DNA from 2 places in the Pseudomonas phoenicis genome. Region 2 is predicted to be linked to the other one. Evidence: predicted binding sites of a transcription regulator. Region 2 holds the regulator's gene; the other holds the start of a gene.
What was found. Region 2 encodes sigma-54, which starts transcription at its own class of promoters, with help from an activator protein. Its sites were predicted from a motif close to ANTGGCATNNANNTTGCTNT; they were not measured.
Positions count from the first base shown of each region.

Region 1: the regulator sigma-54 is predicted to act here: its motif matches at 3,894-3,913, upstream of glnA (glutamate--ammonia ligase).

Region 1 is NZ_CP154852.1:1,158,864-1,166,000, reverse strand. Features, by position in the region: gene ntrC (nitrogen regulation protein NR(I)) at 1-356, opposite strand, end outside; gene glnL (nitrogen regulation protein NR(II)) at 353-1,438, opposite strand; gene AA0Z93_RS05335 (chorismate mutase) at 1,696-2,238, opposite strand; gene glnA (glutamate--ammonia ligase) at 2,392-3,798, opposite strand; gene thiI (tRNA uracil 4-sulfurtransferase ThiI) at 4,312-5,766, shown strand; gene typA (translational GTPase TypA) at 5,893-7,137, shown strand, end outside.
Region 2 is NZ_CP154852.1:2,805,510-2,812,646, reverse strand. Features, by position in the region: gene AA0Z93_RS12630 (KpsF/GutQ family sugar-phosphate isomerase) at 1-547, shown strand, start outside; gene AA0Z93_RS12625 (KdsC family phosphatase) at 547-1,071, shown strand; gene lptC (LPS export ABC transporter periplasmic protein LptC) at 1,080-1,655, shown strand; gene lptA (lipopolysaccharide transport periplasmic protein LptA) at 1,642-2,166, shown strand; gene lptB (LPS export ABC transporter ATP-binding protein) at 2,166-2,891, shown strand; gene AA0Z93_RS12605 (RNA polymerase factor sigma-54) at 3,068-4,561, shown strand; gene hpf (ribosome hibernation-promoting factor, HPF/YfiA family) at 4,638-4,946, shown strand; gene ptsN (PTS IIA-like nitrogen regulatory protein PtsN) at 4,959-5,423, shown strand; gene rapZ (RNase adapter RapZ) at 5,426-6,280, shown strand; gene AA0Z93_RS12585 (HPr family phosphocarrier protein) at 6,301-6,573, shown strand; gene AA0Z93_RS12580 (ZIP family metal transporter) at 6,602-7,137, opposite strand, start outside.

The DNA.
Region 1 (7,137 bases), 1.6 Mb from region 2:
GCGCGCTGGACCAGGGCCACCGCTTCGTCGACGTCGAACGGTTTGGGCAGGTACTCGAAGGCGCCGCCCTGGTACGAAGCCACGGCGCTCTCCAGGTCGGAGTGGGCGGTCATGATGATCACCGGCAGACGCGGGTGCTGCTCGCGGATCTGCGCCAACAGATCGAGGCCGCTGGTGCCCGGCATGCGGATGTCGGAAATGATCACGTCCGGTTGTTGGCGGGCCAGACGGCCCATCACGCCTTCGGCGCTGTCGAAGCTCTGGGTGGCCATGCCGGCCTGTTGCAGGGCTTTTTCCAGGACCCAGCGGATGGAGCGATCATCGTCGACGATCCAGACGGTTTCACTTCGGCTCATGAGGCGGTGGCTCCTTGTTCCAGCGGCAGGAATATCGAAAAGGTGGTGTGGCCGGGATGGCTCTCGCATTCGATCAGGCCCTGGTGCTGGCTGATGATGTTCTGCGTGATGGCCAGGCCCAGCCCGGTGCCGTCCGGACGCCCACTGACCATAGGGTAGAAGAGGGTGTCTTGCAGTTCGGCAGGAATGCCTGGGCCGTTGTCGGTGATCTCGACCCGCGCCACCAGGCGGTGGCGCACGTGGCCGATGGTGAACTGGCGCATGGCACGGCTGCGCAGGCTGATGCGGCCCAGGCGCAGCTCGTTCTTGTGGCCGATGGCCTGCATGGCGTTGCGCATGATGTTGAGCACCGCCTGGATCATCTGCTCGCGGTCGACCAGCACGTCGGGCAGGCTCGGGTCGTAGTCGCGTACCAGGGTGATGCCACCCTGGCTCTCGGCGTCGATCAGGCTGCACACGCGCTCCAGCACCTCGTGGATGTTGGTCATCGCCAGCGAAGGCAGCTTGTTCGAGCCGAGCATGCGGTCGACCAGGTTACGCAGACGGTCGGCTTCTTCGATGATCACGTCGGTGTAGTCGCGCAGGCCGTCCTCGGGCAACTCGCGGGCCAGCAACTGCGCCGCGCCACGGATGCCGCCCAGGGGGTTCTTGATCTCGTGGGCCAAGCCACGCACCAGCATCTTGGTGGTTTCCTGCTTGCTCAGCTGGGCCTCTTCCTTGGTGATGCGCAGCAACCGATCGCGCGGGTGCACCTCGAGCAGCAGCAGGGTGGTGCCCTGATGCAGGATGGGCGTTACGGCATAGTCGACGGTGATGCTCTGGCCATTGAGCGAGGTCAGCAGGGCTTCGCGCTTGGTGAACGGGTGCGCGTGCTCGACCGCCTGGCGCAGGGCGCCGAGCGCTTCGGCGGATTCGGTGAACAGCTCGCTGATGAATTGCCCATGGCTGCGCTGGCCGCTGACGGCCAACAGCATTTCGGCCGCAGGGTTCATGTACTCCAGGCGCAATTGGGCATCGAGCAACAGCGTGGCGGTGGTCAGGTTGTCCAGCAACAGTCGGTGCTGCGCGTCGCTGATGGTCATGGCAAGGGTGACCTCTATTACCGCAGTGCGGGCGCATTGGGCGCGTGATGTCCCGATCGGGCCAGGGTGAGAGCGCAAGGGCTCGGCATGGAGCTGCAAAATGCAAGAAACAAACCAAGGCTCTGAAAAGAAGCGGTATTTTCTGAGTCAGGCCCTGAAATCGGGCGATTCAGACCAGGAATCAGGCGGCCGCTGGAACGAAGTGGACCGTCTGCCCCGGTCATGAACCCTAGGATGCACCAATATGAAGCGTTTTGTCAGAGCGGGTCGCAGAGCCTGCCCGCTGCGCGTTGCAGGGCCAACTGGTGCAGCGCGGTATCTGCGCGTTCGGCCAGCGCATCGGCCAAGACCCGTTTGCAGTCTTCAGGCCGTTGCCGATCGAAGCGTTGCAGGCTGGCAAACAGTTGATGCTGCAGGTTGTCGAGTTGAGGGCGCAGGGCGTTCTTGAGGTCCAGCCGCGGCGTGTCAGGCGCTTGCTGCTCGCGCTCCCAACGATTGAGCAGGGCGTACTGCACCAGTTTGCCGGCTTCCATCTGGTCGGCGAAGAAGCCCACGGCCCGCTGTTCGTCGAGGTTGTGGTCGGCGGCCGCTTCGCGGACCTGGGCCAGGATCTGCTGTTCGCGTGGCAAATCTTGCACGGGCAGGTTCTGGTCCCACTTGAGCAGGGCTACGCCATCGGCCAGGGCCAGGCGGCGCTCGATGGTATCGAGCAGGAGGTCCAGCGGGGTCTTGGGTTTGCTCGCAGAGGCGCAGCCGGACAGGCTGAGGGCCAGGAGCAGGACGAGCGTGATGGAATGCATGAAAGGCTTCCTCGAGTGGTGGGCCACCGAGTGTGCCTGCTTCTGGTAAAGCGCCTTTGTAGGAGCCTTCCCATATGCGTGACAGCTGAAACAACAACGGCCTTCCGAAGAAGGCCGTTGTGGATGAAGGTTAGACGACGGGCGTCTAACGCATCAAACGCTGTAGTACAGGTCGTATTCCAGCGGGTGGACGAAGGTGCGGACCTTGATCTCTTCTTCGGACTTCAGCTCGATGTAGGCATCGATGAAGTCGTCGGAGAACACGCCGCCCTTGGTCAGGAACGCACGGCCCTTGTCCAGCTCTTCCAGGGCTTCTTTCAAGCTGCCGCAGACCTGTGGAATTTCCTTGGCCTCTTCGGGCGGCAGGTCGTACAGGTTCTTGTCGGCGGCATCGCCTGGGTGGATCTTGTTCTGGATGCCGTCCAGGCCGGCCATCAGCAGCGCGGCGAAGCACAGGTACGGGTTGGCTGCCGGGTCCGGGAAGCGCGCCTCGATACGGCGGGCTTTGGGGCTCGACACGTACGGGATGCGGATCGAAGCGGAACGGTTGCGTGCCGAGTAGGCCAGCATCACCGGCGCTTCGAAGCCTGGCACCAGACGCTTGTAGGAGTTGGTGGCCGGGTTGGTGAAGCCGTTCAGCGCCTTACCGTGCTTGATGATGCCGCCGATGAAGTACAGGGCGATGTCGGACAGGCCGGCATAGCCTTCGCCGGAGAAGGTGTTCTTGCCTTCCTTGGAGATAGACATGTGCACGTGCATGCCCGAGCCGTTGTCGCCGTACAGCGGTTTAGGCATGAAGGTGGCGGTCTTGCCATAGGCATCGGCCACGTTGTGCACACAGTATTTCAGGGTCTGGACTTCGTCGGCCTTGGTGACCAGGGTGTTGAACTTCACACCGATTTCGTTCTGACCGGCAGTGGCCACTTCGTGGTGGTGCACTTCGATGACCAGGCCCATCTCTTCCATGGCGTTGCACATGGCGGTACGGATTTCGTGGTCGTGGTCGCACGGCGGAACCGGGAAGTAGCCGCCTTTGACGGCAGGGCGGTGGCCCTTGTTGCCGCCTTCGACGTCCTGGTCGGTCATCCACGAGCCTTGCTCGGAGTAGATCTTGAACATCGAGCCGGAGATGTCCGACTTGAATTTGACCTGGTCGAAGATGAAGAACTCGGGCTCCGGGCCGACGAACACGGTGTCGCCGATGCCGGTGGTCTTGAGGTATTCCTCGGCGCGCTTGGCGATGGCGCGTGGGTCGCGGTCGTAGCCCTGCATGGTGGACGGCTCGATCACGTCGCAGACCAGGATCAGGGTCGGCTCTTCGGTGAACGGGTCCAGCACGGCGGAGGTATCGTCCGGCAGCAGGATCATGTCGGAGGCTTCGATGCCTTTCCAGCCTTCGATGGAGGAGCCGTCGAACATCTTGCCGGCTTCGAAGAAGTCGTCTTCCAGCGCGTCGCGAGCCGGCATGGTGACGTGGTGCTGTTTGCCTTTGGTGTCCGTGAAACGCAGATCAATCCACTTGACGTCATGATCTTTGATGAGTTGAACCGACTTCGACATGCTGTCCTCCGGAGGGTCTGGAACGCGGTTGGCCGCGACCTGGAAAAGGGTGTTGCCGGGCACGGATAGTCGGCCAAGCTTACCTGCCTCACAAGGGAGCAATTTGCATGCCAGTGCCCGAAAATGGCGAGGGCGGGATAGAAGGCGGCGGATTGGGGCATTTAGAAATGCATAAACAGTGAATAACGCACCTATTCGATACACAAAGTGCGCCTTGCGCACCAATAAAGTGCACCTGTAGGAGCGGCCGGCCGGTGCTCTGGTTCAGCCGCGATGGGCCGCAACGTGGCCCGAAGTCGGGTAGTCCATGGATTTTCTGTCGTAAGGGGGCGTAGGCGTTGGGGGCCGCTGCGCGGCCCATCGCGACTGAAGTCGCTCCTACAGAGTGCTCATCGCATGGGAGCCTCCTGTCATACGGAAGCAGATCTTGTGCAAAAAATGCTCAAACATCCGTGCATTTCCGATATAATCCGCGCCCCTCATTTTTCGGTGAGCCCATCGCGCGCTGTGACCATGAAACTGATCGTCAAAGTCTTCCCAGAAATCACCATCAAGAGCCGGCCGGTGCGCATGCGCTTCATCCGCCAGCTCGCGAAGAACATCCGTGCCGTGCTCAAGGACTTGGATCCCGAGCTGGTGGTGGAGGGTGTCTGGGACAATCTCGAAGTGGTCACCCGCCTCGAGGACGAGAAGGTCCTGCGTGAAATGATCGAGCGCCTGAGCTGCACGCCGGGCATCGCCCATTGCCTGCGCATCGAGGAATACCCGCTGGGCGACTTCGACGACATCGTCGCCAAGTGCCGGGCGCATTTCGGCCATCTGCTGGCCGGCAAGCGCTTCGCCGTGCGCTGCAAGCGCGGCGGCCACCACGACTTCAGCTCCATGGACGTCGACCGCTACGTCGGCAGCCAGCTGCGCCAACAGTGCGGCGCCGCCGGCATCGACCTGAAGAACCCCGAAGTGCTGGTGCGCATCGAAATCCGCAACCAGCGCCTGTACATCATCCATGGCCAGCACCAGGGCATGGGCGGCTACCCGCTGGGCGCCCTGGAGCAGACCCTGGTGCTGATGTCCGGCGGCTTCGACTCCACCGTCGCGGCCTACCAGATGATGCGCCGCGGCCTGGTCACGCATTTCTGCTTCTTCAACCTCGGCGGCCGCGCCCACGAACTGGGCGTGATGGAAGTTGCGCATTTCCTGTGGAAGAAGTACGGCAGCAGCCAGCGCGTGCTGTTCATCAGCGTGCCGTTCGAAGAAGTGGTCGGGGAGATCCTCGGCAAGGTCGACGACCGTTACATGGGCGTGACCTTGAAGCGCATGATGTTGCGCGCTTCGAGCCGCATCGCCGACCGCCTGGAAATCGACGCGCTGGTCACCGGCGAGGCGATCTCCCAGGTCTCCAGCCAGACCTTGCCCAACCTCTCGGTGATCGACCAGGCCACCGACAAGCTGGTGCTGCGCCCTCTGCTGGCCAGCCACAAGCAGGACATCATCGACACCGCCTACCAGATCGGCACCGCCGAGTTCGCGCGGCACATGCCCGAGTACTGCGGCGTTATCTCGGTGAACCCGACCACCCGCGCCAAACCGGACCGGGTCGTGCACGAAGAACAGCATTTCGACATGGCCGTGCTCGACAACGCCCTGGAGCGGGCCCGCTTCATATCGATCGACAACGTGATCGACGAACTGGGCAAGGACATCGAGATCGAGGAAGTGGCCCAGGTGCTGCCGGGCCAGATCGTCATCGACATCCGCCACCCCGACGCCCTGGAAGACCAGCCGCTGGAAATCGACGGCATCGAGGTGCAGGCCCTGCCGTTCTACGCAATCAACAGTCGCTTCAAGCAGCTCGACGAGACCCGTCAGTACCTGCTCTATTGCGACAAGGGTGTGATGAGCCGTTTGCACGCACACCACCTGCTCAGTGAGGGACATGCCAATGTGCGTGTTTATCGTCCGGCATAAGACTCCAGGGCTGTATGGCGGCAGCATCCGCCATCGCCCTCCCGACCAACGGGCCCACTGAGTCATATCGCTTCATATTTGGCCGCTAAGCTGGCGGCAACCGAATCCTCTGCTCGAGATGCTTTTGTGATCGAAAATCTGCGTAACATCGCCATCATTGCCCACGTCGACCATGGTAAGACCACCCTGGTAGACAAACTCCTGCGTCAGTCCGGCACCCTGGAGCGCGGCGAGCTCAACGACGAGCGCGTCATGGACTCCAACGACCAGGAAAAAGAGCGCGGCATCACCATTCTGGCGAAGAACACCGCCATCAACTGGAACGGCTACCACATCAACATCGTCGACACCCCCGGCCACGCCGACTTCGGTGGCGAGGTGGAGCGTGTGATGTCGATGGTCGACTCCGTGCTGCTGCTGGTCGACGCGCAAGACGGCCCCATGCCGCAAACCCGCTTCGTGACCAAGAAGGCCTTCGAAGCCGGCCTCAAGCCGATCGTGGTGATCAACAAGGTCGACCGTCCGGGCGCGCGTCCTGACTGGGTGCTGGACCAGATCTTCGACCTGTTCGACAACCTCGGCGCCACCGACGAGCAACTGGACTTCCAGGTCGTCTACGCCTCGGCCCTGAACGGCATCGCCGGTCTGGACCACACCGCCATGGCCGAAGACATGACCCCGCTGTACCAAGCGGTCATCGACCACGTGCCAGCCCCGGCGGTCGACCGTGACGGCCCGTTCCAGATGCAGATCTCCGCACTGGACTACAACAGCTTCCTCGGCGTCATCGGCGTCGGCCGCATCGCCCGCGGTCGCATCAAGCCGAACACCCCGGTCGTTGCCATCGATGCCGACGGCAAGAAGCGCAACGGCCGTATCCTCAAGCTGATGGGCCACCACGGTCTGCACCGCGTGGACGTCGAAGAAGCCCAAGCCGGCGATATCGTCTGCATCAGCGGTTTCGACGAGCTGTTCATCTCCGACACCCTGTGCGACCCGACCGCCGTCGAAGCGATGAAGCCGCTGACCGTCGACGAGCCGACCGTTTCCATGACCTTCCAGGTCAACGATTCGCCATTCTGCGGTAAGGAAGGCAAGTTCGTCACCAGCCGCAACATCAAAGACCGTCTGGACAAGGAACTGCTCTACAACGTGGCCCTGCGCGTTGAAGAAACCGATTCCCCAGACAAGTTCAAGGTCTCGGGCCGTGGCGAGCTGCACCTGTCGGTACTGATCGAAACCATGCGTCGCGAAGGCTTCGAGCTGGCCCTGGGCCGTCCGGAAGTGATCATCCGCGAAGTGAACGGCGTGAAGCAGGAACCGTTCGAGAACGTCACCATCGACATCCCTGAGGAAGCCCAGGGCAAGGTC
Region 2 (7,137 bases):
CGTCGAGCACGAAGCCTGCCCGCTCAACCTGGCGCCGACGTCTTCCACCACCGCAGCCCTGGTGCTGGGCGACGCCCTGGCCATCGCGCTGCTCGAAGCACGTGGCTTCACCGCCGAAGACTTCGCCTTCTCGCATCCAGGTGGCGCCTTGGGCCGTCGCCTGCTGGTCAAGGTCGAAGACGTGATGCATGGCGACAGCGCGCTGCCGGTGGTAGAACGCTCCACCCCGCTCAAGGACGCGCTGCTGGAAATGTCGCGCAAGGGCCTGGGCATGACCGTGGTGCTGGAAGCCGACGGCACCCTGGCCGGCATCTTCACCGACGGCGACCTGCGCCGTGCGCTGGACCGCAACATCGACGTGCATGCCACGCCCATCGAGGCGGTGATGACCACCCACAGCAAGACCGTCACCGCACAGATGCTCGCGGCCCAGGCGCTCAAGCTCATGGAAGACTACAAAATCAATGCGCTGGTGGTGGTGGACGCTCACGACCGCCCCGTCGGCGCCCTCAACATGCACGACCTGCTGCGCGCTGGAGTAATGTGATGAACCCGGATCTGCTGCAACGCGGTAAAGCGATCAAGCTGGCTGTCTTCGATGTCGATGGCGTGCTGACCGACGGTCGCCTGTATTTCCTCGCCGACGGCAGCGAGTTCAAGTCGTTCAGCACCCTCGACGGGCAAGGCATCAAGATGCTGCGTGCCAGCGGCGTGATGACCGCGATCATCACCGGTCGCTCCAGCCCGGTCGTGGAACGGCGCGCCCGCAACCTGGGTATCGACCACCTGTTCCAAGGCCGCGAAGACAAACTGGTGGTGCTCGACGGTTTGCTAGCGGAACTGAACCTGAACTACGAACAGGTTGCCTACCTGGGAGACGATCTGCCCGACCTGCCGCCGATTCGTCGCGTCGGCCTCGGCATGGCGGTGGCCAACGCCTCGCCGTTCGTGCGCCAGCACGCGCGCGGCATCACGCTCGCGCGCGGCGGCGAAGGCGCCGCAAGGGAGTTCTGCGAACTCATCATGCAGGCTCAGGACACGTTGGACACCGCCCACGCCCATTACCTGTAGAGCTGCACATGTTTAGCAAAAAAGCCAAGAACATCGTTCTGTTCAGCGTGATCGCCGCCCTGCTGGGCGCCGTGGGCTACTGGAACCTGAGCCCGGAAAGTTTTCTCGACGACACGCCGCAGGCCCAGGTCGACGAGGACGCGATCGACTACTATGCGATCAATGCCCACAGCGTGCAGTTTCTGCCCGACGGCAAGCGCCAGTACGAAATGACCGCTGACAAGATCGAGCACGTCAAGGCCAGCGAAGTCACGCTGGTCGCCCAGCCGGACCTGCAGATGTACCGCGGTACCGCCTTTCCCTGGCACATCCAGAGCGAGCGCGCCGAGGTCAATCCCGATGGCACCGAGGTGGAGCTGATCGATTCGGTCAGGATCGCCCGCACCGATGAAAAGAACCGCGACACGCTGATCACCAGCAGCCGCATGACCGTGTTCCCGCAGAAGCAATATGCGCAGACCGAGCAAGCCGTTAGAATCGACGGCGCCGGTGGCACCACTACGGGCACAGGCATGAAGGCGTACTTGAAAGACGGCAGGATGGACCTGCTGTCCAACGTAAGAGGACAGTATGAGGCTCGTTAAAACCCTTCCCCTTTTGCTCAGCCTGAGCGCAGCACTGGGTAGCGCGAGCGCTTGGGCCCTGCCGACCGATCGCGACAAGCCGATCCGCATCCAGGCCGACAACGCGCACCTGGACGACAAGCAAGGCGTGGCCACCTACACCGGCGATGTCATCATCACCCAGGGTTCGATGATGATCAAAGGCAATACCGTGACCATCACCCGGGCGGCGTCCGGCGACATCGACGTGCTCACCTCGGTGGGCAACCTGGCGTATTTCGAGCAGCAACAGAGCGCCGCCAAGCCCGACAAGATGAAAGGCTGGGCGGTGACCATCCAGTACCAGGCGCAGAAAGACCTGGTCGTGCTCACCGATCGCGCCAAGGTGGAAAACGAAGGCAACACCACCGAAGGCGAGAAGATCGTCTACAACACCAAGTCGCAGATCGCCACAGCCGGCCGCGGCGGCAACGTCACCGCACCGCGCCAGCGTATCGACATGGTGATCCAGCCGAAGAAGAAGGCCGAGTGATGGCAACCCTCAAAGCCCAACATCTGGCCAAGAGCTACAAAAGCCGGCAGGTCGTGCGCGACGTCAGCCTGTCCATCGACAGCGGTCAGATCGTCGGCCTGCTCGGGCCCAACGGCGCGGGCAAGACCACCTGCTTCTACATGATCGTCGGCCTGGTCCAGGCCGACCAGGGCCGCGTACTGATCGACGACCTCGACGTCAGCCATCAGCCCATGCACGGTCGCGCCAAGGCCGGCATCGGCTACCTTCCGCAGGAAGCCTCGATCTTCCGCAAGCTGTCGGTGGCCGACAACATCATGGCCATCCTCGAGACCCGCAAGGAACTCGACAGCGACGGCCGGCGCCAGGCGCTGGAAAGCCTGTTGCAGGAATTCCACATCACCCACATCCGCGACAACCTCGGCATGAGCCTGTCGGGCGGTGAGCGTCGCCGCGTGGAGATCGCCCGCGCGCTGGCGACCGCGCCGAAATTCATACTGCTCGATGAACCCTTCGCCGGGGTCGACCCGATTTCCGTGGGCGACATCAAACAGATCATCCATCACCTCAAGGCCAAGGGCATCGGTGTGCTGATCACCGACCACAACGTGCGTGAAACGCTCGACATCTGCGAAACGGCATACATCGTCAACGACGGTCAGCTGATCGCCGAGGGCGATTCGGCTACCATCCTGGCCAACGATCTGGTGAAAGAGGTCTACCTGGGCCACGAATTCAGGCTCTGAATGTTCGGCGGGCGTGCCCGCCGCAGCGCTCGAGGCTGGATCGCACTTTATTTGACACAGCGCCCTAGGCAAACGTTACAGTTTCAGGCATATAACTTGCTTAAAATTGGCGCCGCGGCGCCCTCGTGTAGTGGATGGCGCTCACGCGCCGGCGAACAAGGTAATCAGCCCCAGCCATGAAACCATCGCTCGTCCTAAAAATGGGCCAGCAACTGACGATGACCCCGCAGTTGCAACAGGCCATTCGTCTGCTCCAGCTTTCCACTCTGGATCTTCAGCAGGAAATCCAGGAGGCCCTGGAATCCAACCCGATGCTCGAGCGCCAGGAAGAAGGCGAAGACTTCGACAACAGCGATCCGATGGCCGACAACGCCGAGAGCAAGCCTGCCAGCGAAGCGCACGACACCTCCTTCCAGGAAACCACCAGCACGGTCGAGAACCTCGAAGAAGGTGATTGGGGCGAGCGTATTCCCAACGAGCTGCCGGTCGACACGGCCTGGGAAGACATCTATCAGACCAGCGCCAGCAGCCTGCCCAGCAACGATGACGATGAGTGGGACTTCACCACCCGCACGTCGGTAGGGGAAAGCCTGCAAAGCCATCTGCTGTGGCAACTCAACCTGGTACCGATGTCGGATGTCGATCGCATGATCGCCGTCACCCTGATCGATAGCATCAACCCTCAGGGTTACCTGGAAGACACCGTCGAAGAGATCTGCGAAGGGTTCGACCCGGAACTGGACATCGAACTCGACGAAGTGCAGGCGGTGCTGCACCGCATCCAGCAATTCGAACCTGCCGGCGTCGGTGCCACGAGCCTGGGCGAATGCCTGTTGCTGCAACTGCGCCAGTTGCCGACCAACACACCGTGGATGGCGCAAGCGCAGCGTCTGGTCAGCGACTTTATCGACCTGCTCGGCAGCCGCGACTACAGCCAGCTGATGCGCCGCATGAAGCTCAAGGAAGACGAACTGCGCCAGGTCATCGAGCTGGTGCAGAGCCTCAACCCACGCCCAGGCTCGCAGATCGAATCGAGCGAACCCGAATACGTGGTGCCCGACGTCATCGTACGCAAGGACAACGAGCGCTGGCTGGTGGAACTGAACCAGGAAGCGGTGCCGCGCCTGCGGGTCAACGCCCAGTACGCGGGCTTCGTGCGCCGCGCCGACACCAGTGCCGACAACACCTTCATGCGCAACCAGTTGCAGGAAGCGCGCTGGTTCATCAAAAGCCTGCAAAGCCGCAACGAAACGCTGATGAAGGTGGCCACGCAGATCGTCGAGCACCAGCGCGGTTTCCTCGACCTGGGCGACGAGGCCATGAAGCCATTGGTCCTGCACGACATCGCCGAAGCCGTGGGCATGCACGAGTCGACCATCTCCCGGGTCACCACGCAGAAATACATGCATACGCCACGCGGTATCTACGAGCTGAAATATTTCTTCTCCAGTCACGTCAGCACGGCCGAAGGTGGGGAATGCTCGTCCACCGCAATCCGCGCGATCATCAAGAAACTGGTGGCGGCGGAAAATCAGAAAAAGCCATTGAGTGACAGCAAGATCGCTGGTTTACTGGAGGCTCAAGGCATCCAGGTAGCACGTCGTACCGTCGCCAAGTACCGCGAGTCGCTGGGCATTGCGCCCTCCAGCGAACGCAAGCGGCTGATGTAATGCCTGGATGTGCCACAGCGTTTCAGTGGCAGGTGCAACACCTGCCTCTTTATGCACGGCAATAAGGAGAAGCTGTATGCAAGTCAACATCAGTGGACACCATGTAGAAGTCACCCCACCCCTGCGCGATTACGTGGAGCAGAAGCTCAAACGTCTGGAAGGTCATTTCGACAAGATCACCAACGTGCAGGTCATTATGAAAGTCGAGAAGCTGCAGCAAAAAGTCGAAGCGACGCTGCAGATTCCTGGTGGTGAAGTGGTTGCCAACGCCGAACACGAAGACATGTATGCAGCGATCGATGCGCTGGCTGACAAGCTTGATCGCCAACTGAAAAAACACAAGGAAAAACAGCAAAGCCTGCTGCAAGGCGCAGCGGCCCGCTGACACCCCCCATCCATGATCCGACTTGAAACCATCCTGACCCCCGGCCGCTCGCTCGCGAACGTGCCGGGCGGCAGCAAGAAGCGCGCCCTGGAAAAGGTCGCCACACTCATCGCCGAACAGGTGCCGGAACTGGAGATGCACGACATCTTCGAAAAGCTGGTGGCCCGTGAAAAGCTGGGCTCCACCGGTTTCGGCAACGGTATCGCCATTCCCCATTGTCGCCTGCCCGGTTGTACCGCACCGGTCAGTGCCCTGCTGCACCTCGACGCGCCCATCGACTACGATGCCATCGACGGCGCTCCGGTGGATCTGCTGTTCGTCCTGCTGGTCCCGGAAGCGGCCACCGATGCCCACCTCGAGCTGCTGCGCCAGATCGCCAGCATGCTGGACCGTAGAGAAGTGCGCGAACGCCTGCGCGCGGCCACCACCAGCGAGGCCCTGTACCAGGTTGTCCTGGACGTTCAGAACGAGGCCTGACCATGCGCCTGATCATCGTCAGCGGTCGCTCCGGCTCCGGCAAGAGCACCGCCCTGGATGTATTGGAAGACCACGGCTTTTACTGTATCGACAACCTGCCAGCCGGCCTATTGCCGCAGTTGACGGAAAACGTCCTGCTCAAGGCCGAACTGCAGCAGCCCAAAGTTGCCGTCTCCATCGACGCGCGCAACCTGCCGGGCCACCTGTCGCGCTTCCCCGCCTTGCTCGAGGATGCGCGTTCGAAGCACATCCAGTGCAACGTCGTGTACCTGGATGCCGACGAAGACATCCTGCTCAAGCGCTTTTCCGAGACCCGTCGCCGCCACCCGCTGACCACCGCGGACCGCTCGCTGGCCGAAGCCATTCGCGTCGAAAGCGACCTGCTCGGGCCCATTGCTGATCTGGCCGACCTCAAGGTCAACACCAGCAACCTCAACCTGTACCAATTGCGCGACTCGCTCAAGCTGCGCCTGCTCAACCAGCCCGAGCCTGGTACGGCGTTCCTGGTCGAATCCTTCGGTTTCAAGCGTGGCATGCCGGTCGACGCCGACCTGGTATTCGACGTGCGCTGTCTGCCCAATCCTTACTGGAACTGCGAGCTGCGTGACCACTCCGGGCTCGAGCAACCGGTGATCGACTACTTGGCGGCTCAACCCGACGTCGAGGAAATGTTCCAGGACATCGCCGGCTACCTGCTCAAGTGGCTGCCACGCTTCGCCGCCAGCAATCGGGCCTACGTCACCATCGCCATTGGCTGCACCGGTGGCCACCATCGCTCGGTCTACCTCACCGAACGCCTGGGCGCCCTGTTGCAACAAACCCTGAAAAATGTCCAGGTCCGCCATCGCGACCTCTAGCCCACAGGATCCACCCTCCAATGCCCGCCCGTGAAATCACCATCGTCAACAAGCTCGGCCTGCATGCCCGGGCCGCCGCCAAGTTCGTGGGCGTAGCTGGGCGCTTCCCCTGCCAGGTAAAGGTAGGTCGCGCACCCGACAAGCTGGTCGACGGCAAGAGCATCATGGCCGTGATGATGCTGGCCGCCGGTAAAGGTACCCAGGTGTATCTGCACACCGAGGGCGAGCAGGCAGACGAGGCCTTGGCAGGTTTGGTGGAACTGATCGAGAACAAGTTCGACGAGGGCGAATAGATCGCCTTCCCCGCCCCCGGCCGAATCTTCAGGACATCGCAGTATCCATCACCATCATCAGGCAGAAGCCGAGGCACAGCCCCAGGCTGGCCAGACGGTGGTGACCGTTGCTGCGTGACTCGGGGATGATTTCCTGGGTGACCACCAACAGCATGGCGCCGGCCGCGCAAGCCAAGCCCAGCGGCAAGAGCAGTTCGGCGACATTGACCAGCCAGGCGCAGACCACTGCCGCCACAGGCTCGACCAGTCCAGAAGCGGCGCCGATCAGGAATGCCTTGAAGCGCGACATGCCCGCTCCGGCCAGAACCAAGGCGATGACCAGCCCTTCGGGCACATCCTGCAAAGCGATGCCCATGGCCAAGCTGTCGGCATCGGGCATGCCGCCGCCGGCGGACACGCCGATGGCCATGCCCTCTGGAATGTTGTGGGCGATGATGGCGATCACGAACAGCCAGATGCGCGCTGCAATCACGGGCTGCGTGCCGTTGCCCACCAGTGCCTCGGGCGAAGCGCCCGACACTTTCAAGTCGACCAGAAACAGGCACAATGCTCCGCCCAACAGGC